DNA from 4 places in the Mesorhizobium sp. WSM4989 genome. Region 2 is predicted to be linked to each of the others. Evidence: predicted binding sites of a transcription regulator. Region 2 holds the regulator's gene; each other region holds the start of a gene.
The links. Region 2 encodes PhoB, which activates phosphate uptake and scavenging genes when phosphate is short. Its sites were predicted from a motif close to TGTCATNNANCTGTCAT; they were not measured.

Region 1: a site for PhoB is predicted at 1,324-1,340, ahead of P9217_RS12585 (alkaline phosphatase). Genes of this name have one in related genera too.
Region 3: a site for PhoB is predicted at 2,657-2,673, ahead of ppk2 (polyphosphate kinase 2). Genes of this name have one in related genera too.
Region 4: a site for PhoB is predicted at 1,391-1,407, ahead of P9217_RS18085 (esterase-like activity of phytase family protein). Genes of this name have one in related genera too.

Annotation. Positions count from the first base shown of each region.
Region 1 covers NZ_JARTVN010000001.1:2,585,516-2,589,896, forward strand. The annotation lists gene P9217_RS12580 (MFS transporter) at 1-1,276, shown strand, start outside; gene P9217_RS12585 (alkaline phosphatase) at 1,412-2,986, shown strand; gene P9217_RS12590 (hypothetical protein) at 3,084-3,368, opposite strand; gene typA (translational GTPase TypA) at 3,562-4,381, shown strand, end outside.
Region 2 covers NZ_JARTVN010000003.1:182,640-187,020, reverse strand. The annotation lists gene pstA (phosphate ABC transporter permease PstA) at 1-527, shown strand, start outside; gene pstB (phosphate ABC transporter ATP-binding protein PstB) at 524-1,327, shown strand; gene phoU (phosphate signaling complex protein PhoU) at 1,348-2,052, shown strand; gene phoB (phosphate regulon transcriptional regulator PhoB) at 2,072-2,761, shown strand; gene P9217_RS25685 (ROK family transcriptional regulator) at 3,078-4,313, opposite strand.
Region 3 covers NZ_JARTVN010000002.1:2,277,078-2,281,458, forward strand. The annotation lists gene hemB (porphobilinogen synthase) at 1-803, shown strand, start outside; gene P9217_RS23930 (dihydrofolate reductase family protein) at 950-1,597, shown strand; gene ppk2 (polyphosphate kinase 2) at 1,640-2,560, opposite strand; gene P9217_RS23940 (aldo/keto reductase) at 2,826-3,869, shown strand; gene P9217_RS23945 (glycosyl transferase family 90) at 3,909-4,381, opposite strand, start outside.
Region 4 covers NZ_JARTVN010000002.1:1,120,999-1,125,379, reverse strand. The annotation lists gene P9217_RS18095 (Gfo/Idh/MocA family oxidoreductase) at 1-126, opposite strand, end outside; gene P9217_RS18090 (LacI family DNA-binding transcriptional regulator) at 323-1,348, shown strand; gene P9217_RS18085 (esterase-like activity of phytase family protein) at 1,468-2,949, shown strand; gene P9217_RS18080 (hypothetical protein) at 3,013-3,294, opposite strand; gene P9217_RS18075 (SDR family NAD(P)-dependent oxidoreductase) at 3,444-4,310, shown strand; gene P9217_RS18070 (low affinity iron permease family protein) at 4,297-4,381, opposite strand, start outside.

The DNA of each region.
Region 1 (4,381 bases), on a different contig from region 2:
TCATTCCCGTCCCTTTGGCCAGCGCTACGCCTTCGTCGTCGTCGCAGTCATCTTCTTCTGCCTGCTCATCGCCGCCGGGCTTCGTTCCGCGCCGGCGGTCATGATGCTGCCGCTGGAAGAGAGCTTCGGCTGGCGGCGCGATGTCGTCTCGCTTGCCGCTGCTGTCGGCATCTTCCTCTATGGCCTCACCGGGCCGTTTGCCGCGGCGTTGATGGAGCGGATCGGGCTACGCCGCACGCTGCTTGCCGCGCTGCTGATCATGTCGGGTTCCACAGCGCTCAGCCTGCTGATGACCAAGCCGTGGCATCTGCTGATCACATGGGGGGTATTTTCGGGCATCGGCTCGGGCGCGGTCGCGACCGTGCTCGGAGCCACCATCGTCAATCGCTGGTTCAAGACCAATCGCGGCCTGGTGATGGGGCTGATGTCCGCCTCGAGCGCGACCGGCCTGCTGGTGTTCCTGCCGCTGCTCGCCTCGCTGGCTCAGTCGGGAGGTTGGAAGCCGGTCGCCGTTGCCATCGCCATTGCCACGGCGGCTCTCGTGCCGCTGGTCTTTCTGCTGGTGCCGGAGCGCCCGGCTTCCATCGGCCAGGTGCGTTATGGCGCCGATGCCGACGACGTGCCGCCGGTGTCGCCGGCCGCGCAAGGCAATTTCCTGGCGCATACGCTGAACACGTTGCGCCGTGCCGCGGGAACCAGGGTGTTCTGGTACCTGTTCGCCACATTCTTCGTCTGCGGTTTCACCACAAACGGCCTCGTCGGCACGCACCTCATCGCATTTTGCGGCGACATGGGCATCGGCGAGGTGCAGGCAGCCGGGCTGTTGTCGATGATGGGCATCTTCGACCTGATCGGCACGACGCTGTCCGGCTGGCTCACCGACCGTTTCGATCCGCGCAAGCTGCTTGGCGTCTATTATGCCGTGCGCGGCCTGTCGCTGATCTATCTGCCCTATTCCGGCTTCTCGGCCGTCAGCCTGGTCATCTTCGCCGTGCTCTATGGGCTCGACTGGATCGCCACCGTGCCGCCGACGCTCAGGCTCGCCAACGAAGCTTTCGGCGACCGCAGCGGCCCGATCGTGTTCGGCTGGATCGTCGCCGGCCACCAAGTGGGCGCCGCGGCGGCGGCGGCCTTCGGCGGCACGATGCGCGAATTGCAGGGCAATTACGAGCTTGCCTTCCTGATCGCCGGCATGACCGGCATAGCCGCGGCCTGTATTTCGCTCTTGATCAACACGAGCAAGCCGGCTTTTGAGCCGGAACCGCAGGCGGCGTAAGCGCGACTTCCCTTCTCCCGCAAGGGGAGAAGGGGAGAGCTGTGACCTGTTATCAAAATTTCATGGTTCCGATATGCGCCTGAAACATTGAGGCCGGAGGTTGGCGGTCCCGTTCAACGCCATCCGGAGACAGCCATGAACAAGCTCTCGTTAACCCGCCGCCCTTTCGTCACCTCGGCCAGCGCCTTTGGCCTAGTCGGCGCCTCCGGACTCGCGTTGCCTTACTATTCGCGCGCCAATCAGCGCCCGGCCTTCACCCACGGCGTCCAGTCCGGCGATATCGACGCCACCTCCGGCATGGTCTGGACCCGCACCGACCGGCCGGCGCGCGTGATGTACGAAGTGTCGACCACCGAAAGCTTCGTCGACGCCGTCAGGCTGGCGCCGCTCGATACCTCGCCCGCCAGCGACTATACGGTGAAGCGGCTGCTCACCGACCTCGCCGCCGACCAGGACATTTTCTTCCGGATGACGGCCGCCGATCTTTCCGACATCAACGCCATCTCCGAGCCGATCGTCGGCCGTTTCCGCACCGCGCCGGCGTCGAAGCGCGACGTGCGCTTCGCGTGGTCGGGCGACACCGCCGGCCAGGGCTGGGGCATCGACGAGACCGGCATGAAGACCTACTCCACCATCGCCAAGCACACGCCTGACTTCTTCCTCCATTCCGGCGACACGATCTATGCCGACGGCGCCATGAAGGACGAGGTCGACCTGCCCGGCGGCGGCAAGTGGAAGAACGTCGTCATGATCGACGGCAAGCGCAAGGTCGCCGAAACGCTGGACGAATATCGCGACCAGTGGAAGTACAACATGATGGACAAGCACGTGCTCGCGCTTAGCGCCATCTGCCCGACCTTCTACCAGTGGGACGACCACGAGGTGGTGAACAACTGGTCGGATTCGAAGGACCTGACGGCCGACAACCGCTACACGGAAAAATCCATCCATGTGCTGGCGGCCCGAGCGGCGCGCGCCTTCCATGAAATGACGACCATCCGCTACGAGCCTTCGGAACCGGGACGCGTCTATCGCAAGATCGCCCACGGGCCGCTGCTCGACGTGTTCTTCCTCGACATGCGCTCCTACCGCGGCCCGAACGGCCCCGACATGGAGGACACGCTGACGCCGAAGTCGCGCATGCTCGGCGAGCAGCAGACGCAGTGGCTGAAGCGCGAGCTGGCGAATTCCAAGGCGACCTGGAAGATCATCGCCGCCGACATGCCGCTCGGCCTCGTCGTCTGGAACGACGCGGCCAAAAAGGTCGGAGCCGAGGCGGTCAGCAACGGCGACAATGGCGCGCCGAAGGGCCGCGAGCTCGAATTCGCCGACCTGCTGCGCTACATCAAGACCGCCGGGATCACCAACACGGTGTGGCTGACCGCCGACGTCCACTACACGGCGGCGCATTACTACAATCCGGACAAGGCGCAGTTCCAGGATTTCAACCCGTTCTGGGAATTCGTCTCCGGCCCGATCCACGCCGGCACCTTCGGTCCCAACGATCTCGACATGACCTTCGGGCCCGAGCTGAAGTTCATCAAGGCGCCGAGCGCCGAGCAGGGCCAGAACCTGCCGCCATCAGCGGGCCTGCAGTTCTTCGGCCTGGTCGACATTTCCGGCGCCACCGAGCAGCTAACGGTGCGGCTGATGGATCGCGACGACAACCAGCTCTACAAGGTCACGCTCGATCCGGTGCGGTCGGCTTAGGGTCGGCGCCAGGCAACCCTCTCTGTCCTGTCGGACTGTCCGTCACGGCAGAGGAGGGTGTGCCGGAGTGCTACCTTTGTCGATAGCCGTCGCAATATTAATCCGGATAGCAAGTCGCGGGAATGCTCGGCCAGACGGCGGTGTCGCAGTTGGCTGCCTTCTGGCGCTGCTTGAAGGCGGCGCTGACCGGGCCGGTGACGATCGGGTCGACCCCGTCCGGGGCGTCGGCAAACATCTGCTGCGCGGTTTTGGCATCAGGGGGCGAGGGGTCAGCTTCTCTCAGGGCGGCCGCCGACTGCGCGGCGCCAGCCGCAACAAGCACGCCAAGCGCTGCCCACGCGAAAACCGGACGCAATCTGGACATCTGATCGGTCATGAACATGAAATTGCCCGGCCCCTCAAAGGTTCCGCCTTGGTTAACAGAATCATTTCACACCAAGACGTTTAAGAATCAGTGACCATTTATTTGGCGCGGGGCCTCCCCTTTCGCAATTGCGAAAAACCTTGTATGAGCCGCCCAACGAAAAAGGCGGCGCTTTCGGGCCTGCTGCCTGCAACGCTCCCGAGACCAGACAATGAACCTCCGCAATATCGCGATCATCGCGCATGTCGACCATGGGAAAACCACGCTCGTCGACCAACTCCTGAAACAGTCCGGCGCCTTCCGCGAAAACCAGCGCGTCGCCGAGCGCGCCATGGACTCCAACGACCTCGAAAAAGAACGCGGCATCACCATCCTGGCCAAGGCGACCTCGGTCGATTGGAAGGGCACCCGCATCAACATCGTCGACACGCCCGGACACGCCGACTTCGGCGGCGAGGTCGAGCGCATCCTGTCGATGGTGGATTCGGCGATCGTGCTCGTCGACGCCGCCGAAGGGCCGATGCCGCAGACCAAATTCGTCGTCGGCAAGGCGCTGAAGGTAGGTCTGCGGCCGATCGTCGTCATCAACAAGATCGACCGCCCGGACGCCCGTCACATCGAGGTGGTCAACGAGGTGTTCGACCTGTTCGCGGCGCTCGATGCGACCGACGAACAGCTCGACTTCCCGATCCTCTACGGCTCGGGCCGCGACGGCTGGGTGTCGGAAAATCCTGAAGGCCCGAAAGACCAGGGCCTTGCGCCGCTGTTCGATCTCGTCGTCAAGCATGTGCCGGCGCCGACGGTGCATCCCGGTCCGTTCCGCATGATCGGTACGATCCTCGAAGCCAATCCGTTCCTCGGCCGCATCATCACCGGCCGCATCGAGTCCGGTTCGCTGAAGCCCAACCAGGCGGTCAAGGTGCTGCACCATGACGGCACGCAGATCGAGACCGGACGAATCTCGAAAATCCTCGCCTTCCGCGGGCTCGAGCGCCAGCCGATCGAGGAAGCCCAGGCGGGCGACATCGTCG
Region 2 (4,381 bases):
GCTTCATCAACGACATCCTGTTGTCGGCGCCGTCGATCATCGTCGGCCTGTTCGTCTACGAGCTGATGGTGCGGCCGATGGGTCATTTCTCGGCGATCGCCGGCGCGGTGGCGCTGTCGATCCTGGTGATCCCCGTGGTAGTGCGCACCACCGAGGACATGCTGAACCTTGTGCCCAACGCGCTGCGCGAGGCCGGCACCGCCATCGGCGCGCCGCGCTGGGTGGTGATCCGCTCGGTCGCCTATCGCGCCGCACTGTCCGGCATCGTCACCGGCATATTGCTGGCGATCGCCCGCATTTCGGGCGAGACGGCGCCGCTGCTCTTCACAGCGCTCAACAACCAGTTCTGGTCGAGCAATCTCAACGCGCCGATGGCCAGCCTGCCGGTGACCATCTTCCAGTTTGCGCTGAGCCCTTATGAGGAATGGCAGCAACTGGCCTGGACGGGCGCACTCATAATCACCCTGACGGTTCTCGGGCTGAGCATCTTCGCCCGCAGCCTTACCGGACGCAGAGAGGACAGATGAAACCGATGTTGTCCACCGACCTGAACGTAGCCGAGACGACCGCCGAGAAGGCCAAGATCGAAGTCAAGAACCTCAACTTCTACTATGGCCAGTCGAAGGCGCTGAAGGACATCAACCTGTCGCTGCCCGAGCGCAGCGTCACCGCCTTCATCGGACCTTCGGGCTGCGGAAAGTCGACGCTGCTGCGCGTGCTCAACCGCATCTACGAGCTCTACCCGAAGCAGAGCGCCGAAGGCCAGGTGCTGCTCGACGGCAAGAACATCCTCGACCGCTCGCAGGACCTCAACCTGCTCAGGACCAAGATCGGCATGGTGTTCCAGAAGCCGACGCCGTTCCCGATGTCGATCTACGAGAACATCGCCTTCGGCGTTAGGCTGTATGAGAAGATCAGCAAGGCCGAGATGGACAATCGCGTCGAGCAGGCGCTGAAGCGCGCCGCGCTGTGGAACGAGGTCAAGGACAAGCTCAACGCCAGCGGCCAGAGCCTTTCGGGCGGCCAGCAGCAGCGGCTCTGCATCGCCCGCACCGTGGCGGTGAAGCCGGAGGTCATCCTGCTCGACGAGCCGGCATCGGCGCTCGATCCCCTGTCGACCGCCAAGATCGAGGAGCTGATCGACGAGCTGCAGGCCGACTACACGATCGTGATCGTCACCCACAACATGCAGCAGGCGGCGCGCGTCTCGCGGCAAACGGCGTTCATGTATCTCGGCGAGCTGATCGAATTCGACCGGACCGAAAAGATTTTCACCTCGCCCCGCGAGAAGCGCACGCAGGACTACATCACCGGCCGCTTCGGCTGAGTTCATACGAGGACATAACCATGGCCCATACGGTCGCTTCCTTCGACGAGGATCTGAGGCAGATCAGCCAGCTCATCCGCGACATGGGCGATCTTGCCGGCTCGATGGTCGGCGCGTCGACCAAGGCTCTGCTGAATTCCGACAACGCGCTGGCGCAGCGCGTGGTCTCCGACGATGCCATCATGGACGCGCGCCAACGCGAGCTCGACGATCGCGCCATCACGCTGATTGCCAAACGCCAGCCGATGGCCGACGACCTGCGCAGCGTCGTTGGCGCCATCCGCATGGCCGGCGATCTCGAGCGCATCGGCGACCTTGCCAAGAACATCGCTAAGCGCGTCGGCTCGGTCGGCATCAGCGCCGCGCCGCGCGACCTTTCGCACTCCATCGATTCGATGGCGCAGCTGGTGCTGATCCAAGTGCAGGGCGTGATCGAGGAATACACCGCCGGCGACGCCACGGCGCTCGCCAAGCTCCGCAACGACGACGAGCGCATCGACGTCAAATACACCTCCGTCTTCCGCGAGCTCCTGACCTACATGATGGAGGATCCGCGCAACATCACGGCTTGCACGCATCTGTTGTTCTGCGCCAAGAATCTGGAGCGCATAGGCGACCACGTCACCAACATCGCCGAGAACGCCTACTATGTGCTGACCGGCACGCAATTGCCGGCGAATCGTCCTAAGCAGGACGAGACGGCGATGTCGGCGCCGGCGGCCTGACAGCGAAGGTGCCTGCTAAATGATCGCGCCACGCATCATGGTGGTGGAGGACGAGGAGCCGCTGGGGGTGCTGCTCCGCTACAACCTCGAATCCGAGGGCTATCAGGTCGAGGTGGTGACGCGCGGCGACGAGGCCGAGATCCGCCTGCAGGAGAATGTACCCGACCTTCTGGTGCTCGACTGGATGGTGCCGGCGGTGTCCGGCATCGAGCTTTGCCGGCGCCTCAGGATGCGGCCCGAGACCGAACGCCTGCCGATCATCATGCTGACCGCGCGCGGCGAGGAAAGCGACAGGGTGCGCGGCCTCTCGACCGGCGCCGACGACTATCTGGTCAAGCCGTTCTCGACGCCGGAATTCATGGCCAGGGTCAAGGCGCTGCTGCGCCGCGCCAAGCCGGAGGTGCTGTCCAGCGTGCTCAAGGTCGGCGACATCGTGCTCGATCGCGAATCGCATCGCGTCTACCGCAAGAAGAGCGAGATCCGGCTCGGCCCGACCGAGTTCAGGCTGCTGGAATTCATGATGCGGCATCCCGGCCGGGTGTTCTCGCGCAGCCAGCTGCTCGACAATGTATGGGGCGAGACGATCTATATCGACGAGCGCACCGTGGACGTGCATGTCGGACGCCTGCGCAAGGCGGTCAACAACGGCCGGATGCCGGACGTCATACGTACCATCCGTGGGGCGGGCTACGCGATCAGGGAAGATTAGATCCAGGGCACCGAAGGTCTGACGGGTTCTATCTGCGCTGGCGGGTTATCGAGACGCTGGTGCTTCGCCGTCCACGGGCGGAGCACGAAGCGTCGCGACGCGGCGCAGACCCGACGATCCACGCGACTTCCACGCGCCGCGGCGGTGCAGAAATTCTGCTCCGCTCATCCGACGATTGAGGTAATGGCATGGATTCCAGGGTCTCCGCGACGGAGCTTCGCTCCTGCTCCGCCCTGGAATGACGAAGCTGCGGGGCCTTCGCTAATCTCCGGCGTCTGCAGGACGCACAGAAGCCAACGATCGCTATCGAAGCTGCTCAGGCCACGTTCTTGCCCGCTCTTGCCTGCACGCCCGGGGCGAAAATCTCCTGGTCGACGAAGGTCAGCGCGCGCACGGCGCAGCCTTCGCGGATCAGCGGCAATTCGTTCGGCTCGGTATCGAAGGAGATCGAGTTTGAATGCTGGCCTCCGGCGGTCTGGCCGATCGCCTCGCGCAGCGCCGGCTCGATCAGGTCAAAGGCGGCGGCGCTGACGCCGACCATGGCGACCGGCGCCGGGTCGATCAGCGCGAACAGGCTGCCAAGGCCGAAGCCCAGCGCCTCCCCGGCCCGGCGATAGGCCTCGCGCTCCGGGCCATCCGTCTCGCGCGCCTTGGCGGCGAGCGCCCGCATGTCGGCGTCGCCGACATCGACCGGCTCGGCGTCCTCGCTCATCTTCATGGCGCTGCGCCAGATGGCGTAGTTGCCGGCATAGGCCTCGACGCAGCCGCGGCGTCCGCAACGGCAGAGCGCGCCGCCCGGACGATGGATCATGTGGCCGAACTCGCCGCCGGAAGAATGCGTGCCGGTGAACAGCTCGCCCTTCAGCACCAGGCCCATGCCGATGCCGTGCGAGAGCAGGATGGCGATGAAATTGTCGCGATAGCGGTCGGGATCGCGCCACTGCAGCGCCACCGCCATCATGTTGCAGTCGTTTTCCATGGTGGCCGGAATGCCGAATTCCTTTTCCAGGATGTCGGCGAAGGGAATGTCGGTCAGCGGCGTGATCGGCGACCATAGCATGGCGCGGGCATGGGAATCGGTGATGCCCTGGATGCCCATGGCGATGCGGGCGACGCTGCCGACGTCGAGGTCCGGATCGTCCAGCCGGCGCCGCACGATCGCCAAGCATTCGCCGATCAGCTCGTTGCGCGGCATGGTGAGCGTATCGAGGCGGCGCTGCTCCTCGGCGATGACCTGACCCGCATAATCAATAACGGCGACCGAGAGGAAATTGAGCGACAGCACCACCGTCACCACCGCCGCCGCCTCCGGCTTGAGCGCGAGGCCCACCTGTGGCCGGCCGCGCTTCAGAGACGCGGTCTCGCTCGGCTTGCTCTCGGCCAGGATGCCTTCCTGGATCAGGTCGGAAGAGATCGCCGAAATGGTCGAATGGCTGAGCCCGGTGGTCGCGGCGATTTCCGTGCGCGACGGTTGGCCGGCCCGGCGCACGGCCGAGAGCACCATGGCGCGGTTGCGCCGGCGCAGATCGTCGTGGCGGATTCCGACCGACATTTTTTCTCCTCCCAGTCAGCGCGGCCTCTCGATCATGCACAGGACTCGGCGACGCGCCAGATCGGTTC
Region 3 (4,381 bases), on a different contig from region 2:
CGGTGAAGGAAGCGGAGCGCGCCGCCAAGCTCGGCATCCCGGCGATCGCGACTTTCCCCAACATCGAGCTTTCGCTGCGCGACCAGACGGGCTCGCATATCCTCGATCCCGACAATGTCATCAACCGGGCCACCCGCGCCATCAAGGACGCGGTGCCGGAGATCGGCATCATTACCGACGCGGCGCTCGATCCATTCACCAGCCATGGCCATGACGGCATCCTGCGCGACGGCATCATCGTCAATGACGAAACCGTCGAGCAGGTCACGGCCGCGGCCGTCATCCAGGCAGCCGCCGGCGCGGACATCATCGCGCCGTCCGACATGATGGACGGCCGCATCGGCGCGATCCGCGACGCGCTGGACGCCAACGGCTTCCAGGACGTGGCGATCATGTCCTATGCGACGAAATTCGCCTCGGCCTTCTACGGCCCCTATCGCGAGGCAGTCGGCACCGCCGGCCTGCTCAAGGGCGACAAGAAGACCTATTATATCGACCACGCGAATTCCGATGAAGCCGTGCGCGAGGCCGAGCAGGATCTGGCCGAAGGCGCCGACATGCTGATGGTGAAGCCTGGGCTGCCCTATCTCGACATCATCCGCCGGCTGAAGGACGAGTTTCAGATGCCGACCTTCGCCTACCAGGTGTCGGGCGAATATTCGATGATCAAGGCGGCCAGCGCCAATGGCTGGATCGACGGCGAAAAGGCGATGCTGGAATCGCTTCTCGCGCTCAAGCGAGCCGGCTGCGACGGTGTCCTCACCTATTTCGCGCCGACCGTTGCGGAGATGCTGAGGGGCTAGGCCCAGGCGCAATTTTAAATTCTCGCCGCGTCACCTGGGCGCCGCCCGACGAGTTGATCGCTCGCCGGAAAATTCCGCTTGCATAATGCAATCAGTTAAGCTACTCCATGACTGCTTGCAAAATGCAACTAGTTCACGAGGCGATCATGTCAAAGCTGCGCGTCAACGCTTTCACCCTGTCGCTGGACGGTTACGGCGCCGGCCCCGATCAGACTCTCGAAAGCCCGCTCGGCGTCGGCGGCGAAGGACTGCATAAATGGATGATCGGCACGCGCACCTTTCGTGAGATGGTGATCGGCAAAGACGGCGGCACCACCGGCAGCGACGACAGCTTCGCCGCGCGCAGTTTTGAGAATGTCGGCGCCTGGATCCTTGGCCGCAACATGTTCGGGCCGGTCCGCGGCGAATGGCCGGACGAGAGCTGGAAAGGCTGGTGGGGCGACAACCCGCCCTATCACGTGCCGGTCTTCGTGCTCACCCATCACAAGCGGGCGCCGATCTTAATGGAAGGCGGCACGACGTTTTACTTCGTCACCGACGGCATCCATTCGGCGCTCGAACAGGCGAAGACGGCCGCCAAGGACAAGGATGTGCGGGTCGGCGGCGGCGTCGCCACGATCCGGCAATATCTGAAGGAAAGCCTGATCGACGAGATGCATCTCGCGATCTCGCCGATCCTGCTCGGCTCCGGCGAGCATCTTTTCGCCGGGCTGGACATGCCGAAGCTCGGCTACCGCTGCACCAGCCAGGTCGCGACCGCCGACGCGACGCATGTGATGATCGGGCGCGCGTAAGCTAGGCTCCCCCTTCTCCCTCTGTGGGAGATGGGGAAGTGCTCAATACTTCGACGGCACATAAAGCTCGCGCGGCAGCACCTGGCGCTCGTAGGCCGGGTTGAAGACGCGCTCCGGCAGCGTGATCTCCTCATGCGGCACGTCTTCGTAAGGCATTTGCTGCAGCAGGTGATCGATGCAGTTCAGTCGGGCCCGCTTCTTGTCGTTGCCTTCGACAATGAACCACGGCGCTTCCTTGATGTTGGTACGGGCGAAGGTCTCTTCCTTGGCTTTGGTGTATTGTTCCCAGCGCACGCGCGACTGCAGGTCCATCGGCGACAGCTTCCACTGCTTCATCGGATCGTGGATGCGCATCAAAAAGCGCATCTGCTGCTCCTCGTCGGTAATCGAGAACCAGTATTTCACCAGCGTGATGCCGGAGCGCACCAGCATGCGTTCGAATTCCGGCACGTCGCGGAAAAACTCTTCGACCTGATCCGCATTGGCAAAGCCCATCACCTGCTCGACGCCCGATCGGTTGTACCAGGAGCGGTCGAACAGCACGATCTCGCCGCCCGCCGGCAGATGCGGCACGTAGCGCTGGAAATACCATTGCGATCTTTCACGCTCGGTCGGCGCCGGCAGCGCGACGACGCGGCAGATGCGCGGATTGAGGCGCTGGGTGATGCGCTTGATGACGCCGCCCTTGCCGGCCGAGTCGCGTCCCTCGAAGATCACCACCAGCTTCTTCTTGTGGTAGGCAACCCAGGACTGCAGCTTGATGAGCTCCGACTGCAGACGCAGCAGCTCGCGGAAATAGGTCGTCCGCTCGATGGAGGGCGGATGCGACTTCTTGTAGATCCTGGCGATCTCGAGCGAGAGCGCGGGCTCGGAAATCTCCAGCTCATAGTCCTCGTCGAGCGTGTCCTCGAGTTCGGCTTCCAGCCAGTCCTTGGCTCCGGAATTCGTCTTGACCTCGTTCATTGCGCAGCTCCTGCCTGTCAGCCACTTTCGCCTCGGATGCGCTCCGGCCGCGGCCGGAAACACAACTCCGTAAGCCGACTGAGATACAGACGCGCAATGACGGTTTTATTGCGAGCAGGAGCCGGCAACGCTGGACCAGCCGATATGTGATCGGCCCGTATCGATGGCGGGGCGACAAGCCGCCCGAATTGTCCTACAAATAGTTTCGCCTCTTCCCGGCGCCCGCGACGGCGCGCCTCTTCAAAACAAATCGCAAGGACCTGACATGGAATACCGCACGCTTGGCCGTTCCGGCCTGAAGGTTTCGACATTGACCCTTGGCACGATGACCTTCGGCGGGACGGGCCCGTTCGCCGCCGTCGGCAAATCCGATCTCTCGGAGGCGAGCCGCATCATCGATACCTGCATCGATGCCGGCATCAATCTCATCGACACCGCCAACGTGTATTCGAACGGCCTGTCGGAGGAGATCGTCGGCGAGGCGCTCGGCGGCAAGCGCAAGAACGATGTGCTCATCGCCTCCAAGGCGCGCATGCGGATCGGAAACGGCCCCAACGACGAAGGCCTGTCGCGCCATCACCTGATCCGGGAATGCGAGCGGAGCCTGAAGCGGCTCAAGACCGACGTCATCGACATCTATTTCCTGCATGAGTGGGATGGGGTCACGCCGCTGGAGGAAACGATCGCTGCGCTCGACACTTTGGTCAGCCAGGGCAAGATCCGTTATGTCGGCTGTTCCAATTATTCGGGCTGGCAGGTGATGAAGGCGCTCTCGATCAGCGACAGCCATCATCAGCCGCGCTTCGTCACGCAGCAGATCCACTACACGCTGGAAGCGCGCGAGGCGGAGTACGAGTTGCTGCCGATCTCGGTCGACCAGGGTCTTGGCGTGCTGGTGTGGAGCCCGCTGGCCGGCGGCCTGCTGTCGGGCAAATACCGTCGCGACAGCCCGACGGCCCGCCAGCTTGGCGGCTGGTCCGAACCGCCGATCCGGGACGAGGGAAGGTTGTGGCGGATCGTCGACGTTCTGGTCGAAATCGGCAAGGCGCGCGGCGTTTCGGCGGCACAGGTGGCGCTTGCCTGGCTGCTCGGCCGCCCGGCCGTTTCTTCGCTGGTGATCGGCGCCCGCAACGAAGCCCAACTCAAGGACAACCTCGCCGCGGCCAGCCTGACGCTGTCCCTGGACGAGCGCCTGCGCCTCGACGACGTCAGCCGCCCGCCGGTGCTTTATCCCTACTGGCACCAGCAGCTCACCGCCAAGAACCGGTTCGGCCCCGCCGACCTGGTGCTCGACCGCAGCGATATCTAAGAATCCGCGCCGTGCTCCGCGCCCGAAAACGCGCGGAGGTCAGCCGGCGATAAAACTCCAGACCTCCGGGTCGGGTTCGATCTGGCCGCTGAGCACGAAATATTTGTAGAGGACGAGCAGCGATACCGCCCGCTCGTCCTTTTCGTTGCTGAACCGGCGGCAATAGGCGTTGGCCGCCGTTATGATGCGTTGGGCTTCCGCCGGGTGTTTTTCGAAATAGGCGATCTTGTCGGCGACGTCCGAAAAATCCGACGCCAGAGGCACGTAGTGAACATCGGCCTCGAGCTCAGCCTCGGCGAACCAGGTTTCGTAGGTCGGCGGCGGCATCAGGCAGAGCGAATTCGAGCTCATGATCCACTTGAGGTTCGTCGCCACGTCATTGCCTTCGAGCGAGACGATGTAGCGGAACTGCCGCTGCTGCGCGATCGTGAGATACGGCTTGCGATAGTTCTCCGGGGCGCTTGGCTTGGGCGAGCCGGCATCGCAAGACGGCAGGTCGCGCACGGCATCGA
Region 4 (4,381 bases), on a different contig from region 2:
CCTCGCCTGTGCCCGCTCGGCATCGAGATCGACAAGGCCGGCAATGGCAAGCCCGTCGATCTGCCTCGCGGCATCGAGCCACTGCCTGCTCATGGCTCCGCACCCGACCAGGACGACCTTCATCATCCAGCGCTCCTCCTCCGCTCGGCCCCTCCAGGCCGAGTGTCACGGCATTTCCGGCTTCACCGTAAACGTTTTTCCGTAAACGTTTACGAGAACACACCCGATGGCGTAGAATGTCAATCACCTGCTCGCGAAAATCACTTCCACTGCTTGGCCTGAAGGACGGCCGGTGCTAGCGAGGTCAGGGGGAGAACCTGCCTTGGCGTCCAGCATCCACGATCTCGCGCGTCACCTGAACATTTCGATCGGCACCGTGTCGCGCGCGCTGAACGGCCGCGCCGACGTCAATGCGGAGACGCGCCAGCGCGTGCTCGAGGCGGCCAGGAAGCTGAACTATTCGCCCAACCAGTCGGGCCGCAGCCTGCGCCAGGGCGCCACCCGCTCGATCGCCTTCATGCTGCAACCGCATCCCGGCGACCAGCAATATGGCGAGCCATTCTTCATTCCGTTCCTGACCGGCCTGCAGGCGCGGCTCGCCGAGCATGAGCTGGATCTGATGGTCGTCATGGGCGAGCCCGGCCAGTATCAGCAGGAGCGGCTGCGCCGCGTGGTTGAGACGCGCCGGGCCGACGCGGTCGTGTTGGCCAATACACGGCGGGAAGACGATCGGATCGACTATCTCAGCAAGGCCGGCTTTCCCTTCGCCACGCTTGGCCGAAGTCAATCCGGCGGCGACACCTATCCTTCGCTCGATATTGATTTCGAGAGGGCGGGTGATGAAGCCGTCGACCGGCTGGTTGCGCGCGGCCATCGCCGCATAGCTGCCATCCGCCCTTCGCTTGATCTCAACTTCGGCTACCTGTTCCTCGACGGCTACCGCAAGGCTCTGAAGCGGCACGGCATCGAAGTCGACCCCGGCCTGATCGCCGACGGCTTCATCAACGAGACCGGCGGCTACCAGGTGACGCCGCGTGTCATGCTCTCCAAGGACCGGCCGACAGCCATCATCTTCAACAATGACGCGATGGCGCTCGGCGGCTGCAAGGCACTGGCCGAGATGGGCATCAGGCCCGGCCACGACATCGCGGTGATCGTCATCGTCGACACGCCGCTCTGCCGCTACTTCTCGCCGACGCTGACCGCCTTCCGTCCGGCGCTGGAGCCGATGGGCCGGCGGCTGGCCGAGATGCTGCTGGCGTCACTCCCGGCCCATGCCGGTCCGGAGGGGCCACGCACGATCCGCGAAGTCTGGCCGCTGGAACTCGTCGCGCGCGAGAGCGATTGAGCACCCTCTCCTTCTCTGGGAAGAAGGCAAGTACCCCACTCCTGTCACGCAAGTATCATGTTCGCGTCCTAGACCCGATGTCTTGCCATTCCGGCTCTGCTCGTCACATGGGGGACATCATGAAGCACCTCAACCGAACCGTCGCGCTTGGCGCGGCACTCGCCCTGTTCACCGTCCTCAGCCCTGCGCTCGCCGAGGGTGTTGGCTATGTCAACAAGGGGCTGGTCGGCGTTGGCCGCATCCCCGCCAGCCAGAAGGACAAGTTCGGCGAGACCTTTGGTTCGGGCTCCGGCATGGCGATCGAGGCCAAGAGCTGGGCGCGTGACGGCGCCGGCTACAAAGGCTCGCTCTGGCTGCTGCCGGACCGCGGCTACAACGTCGCCGGCACCACCGACTACCGGCCCCGCTTGAACACAATTGCAATCGAGCTGACCCCGACCGCCCCGGGCGCGGCGCCCGCCGCCAGCCAGGAACAGTCGGGCGTCAAGGCAACGCTCGCCGACACCATGCTTCTGACCGACGACAAGGGCGCCGACGCCACCGGCCTCGACCCGCTCAACGGCGTGCGCCCCGCTGCCGGCGACATGCCGATCCTGCCGCAGGCCGACAACGGCAAGCTTTCGCTCGACGACGAGGCGGTCGTGCGCCTGCCCGACGGCACCATGTTCATTTCCGACGAATATGGCCCCAACATCTATCGCTTTTCGGCCGACGGCCGCCTGATGTCGGCGACGCAGCCGCCGGCGGCCCTGGTGCCGATACGCCATGGCAAGCCAAACTTCGCTTCCGACAATCCTGGCCCGGGTGCCGCCGAGCCGGATCCCAAGGATCCCGAGACCGGCCGCCAGAACAATCAAGGCCTCGAAGGCATGTCGATGACGCCGGACGGCAAGTTCCTGATCGCCGTGCTGCAGTCGGCGCCGCGCCAGGATGGCGGCGATTCCGGCTCGACCCGCCGGAATGCCCGCGCGCTGGTCTATGACGGCTCCGACCTTGCCCACCTCAAGCTGGCGCACGAATATGTCGTGCCGCTGCCGGTGTTCAAGGACGCCAAGGGCAAGACCAAGGTGGCCGCGCAGAGCGAGATCGTGGCGCTGTCCGACAAGAGCTTTTTGATGCTGGCACGCGACAGCGGCAACGGCCAGGGGCTGAAGGACGCCGAGTCGGTCTACCGCAAGATCGAGATCGTCGACCTGTCCGCGGCCACCGATATCGCCAACGGCCCATTCGACGCCGCCGACAAGCCGGTTGCGCCGAAAGGCGTGCTCGATCCGTCGGTGACGCCGGCCAAGCTCACCTCGTTCATCGACATCAACGACAAGGGCGAACTCGGCCGTTTCGGCCTGCACAACGGCGCGCCGAACGACAGGAACAACCTCTCGGAGAAGTGGGAGGCGATGTCGCTGGTGAGCGTGGTGGACCCGAAGCTGCCTGACGACTATTTCCTGTTCGTCGCCAACGACAACGACTTTCTCACCCAGGACGGCTTCCAGGTTGGTGCCCCGTACAAGGCCGAGGATGGCGCCGATGTCGACACCACCTTCCTGGTCTATCAGGTTACCCTGCCCGGACTGTCGGGGAACAGTCTCGCCGCAAACTAGTTGCGATTACCTGGTTTACGCTGGACAGGCGGTTCGAGCGTCTCGTGGAAAGATAGCGGGTTCTTACTGCCGCATCGCTTTCAGTTTTTCTGCCGCCGAGGCGGCAAGGTCGGCATAGCGCTCTTCCAGCCGCTCTGCGGCCTTGATGACGGGAAAGTCATGGCCGAACTTCTCCAGCGCCAGGCGCAGCTTTTCCGCGAAGTCCGCCTGTTGCTCCAGTGCCGAAAACAGGGTCTTGACCTGCGCCTCGCTGATATCGGGGTTGGCGAGCATCTTCGGCACATCCCGGCCCATCTGTTCGCCGGTGGCGGTCTGCTCCTTCAGGATTCCGATCCAATCGGTCAATGCCGAACTCCTTTTCCGGCAGCATGCGCGGGGCAAGCTGCTGCCGTCAACCCATTGGCGGTACCGCCGTCGATCATTGCAGCGATCAAGGCTTGCCTCGCCCCTGACCGGCGTTAAGTTCGGCTCGACCCGGAACAAGGACATCAACCATGACCAGCGACGCCGAAATCCAGACCGCCCTGCCCGCTTTCGCCTCCGGCAATGTCGCCGTCATCACCGGCGGCGCCAGCGGCATAGGCCTGGCCGCCGCGAAGCGCTTCGCGGCCATGGGCATGAAGACCGTGCTTGCCGACATAGGCGGCGTGCGCCTCGACCAGGCCCGGCAGGCGGTCGCCGTCATTGCCGGGGACGATGCCGTTCTCCCTATCCCCACCGATGTCTCCAAGGCCGACGAAGTCGACCGGCTCGCGGAACTCACCTACGGTGCATTCGGTGCGGTTTCGGTGCTGATGAACAATGCCGGCGTCGGCAACAATCCCGGCAAGCCGTGGGAAAACCGTGAAGCCTGGAAACGGCTGCTGGACATCAATTTCTGGGGCGTCGTGCATGGTGTCGAGGCCTTTGCGCCGCGCATGCTGGCTGCGGGCGAGCCCGGCCTGATCATCAACACCGGATCCAAGCAAGGCATCACCACGCCGCCCGGCAATCTCGCCTACAACGTCTCCAAGGCGGGCGTGAAGACCTTCACCGAGGGCCTGGCCCACACGCTGCGCAACGAGCCTGGGGCCAAGCTTTCCGCGCATTTGCTCATCCCCGGCTTCACCTATACCGGCCTGACCGAGGGCGCGACGGAAAAGCCGGCCGGCGCCTGGACGGGCGAGCAGGTGATCGATTTCATGCTGGCATCGCTCAAGCAGGACGACTTCTACATCCTTTGCCCGGACAACGAGGTCGCTCGGCCCATGGATGAAAAGCGCATGGCCTGGGCGATCGGCGACATCATCGAAAACCGCCCCGCTTTGTCGCGCTGGCATCCGGATCACAAGGACGCTTTCGCCGCCTTTATGAACCGCTGACGGGCCGTTCAGGCGGCGCCTTCCTCTTAGAGCTTGCCTTCCGTGGCACGGTCTTGTTGGCGGCCGCCTCA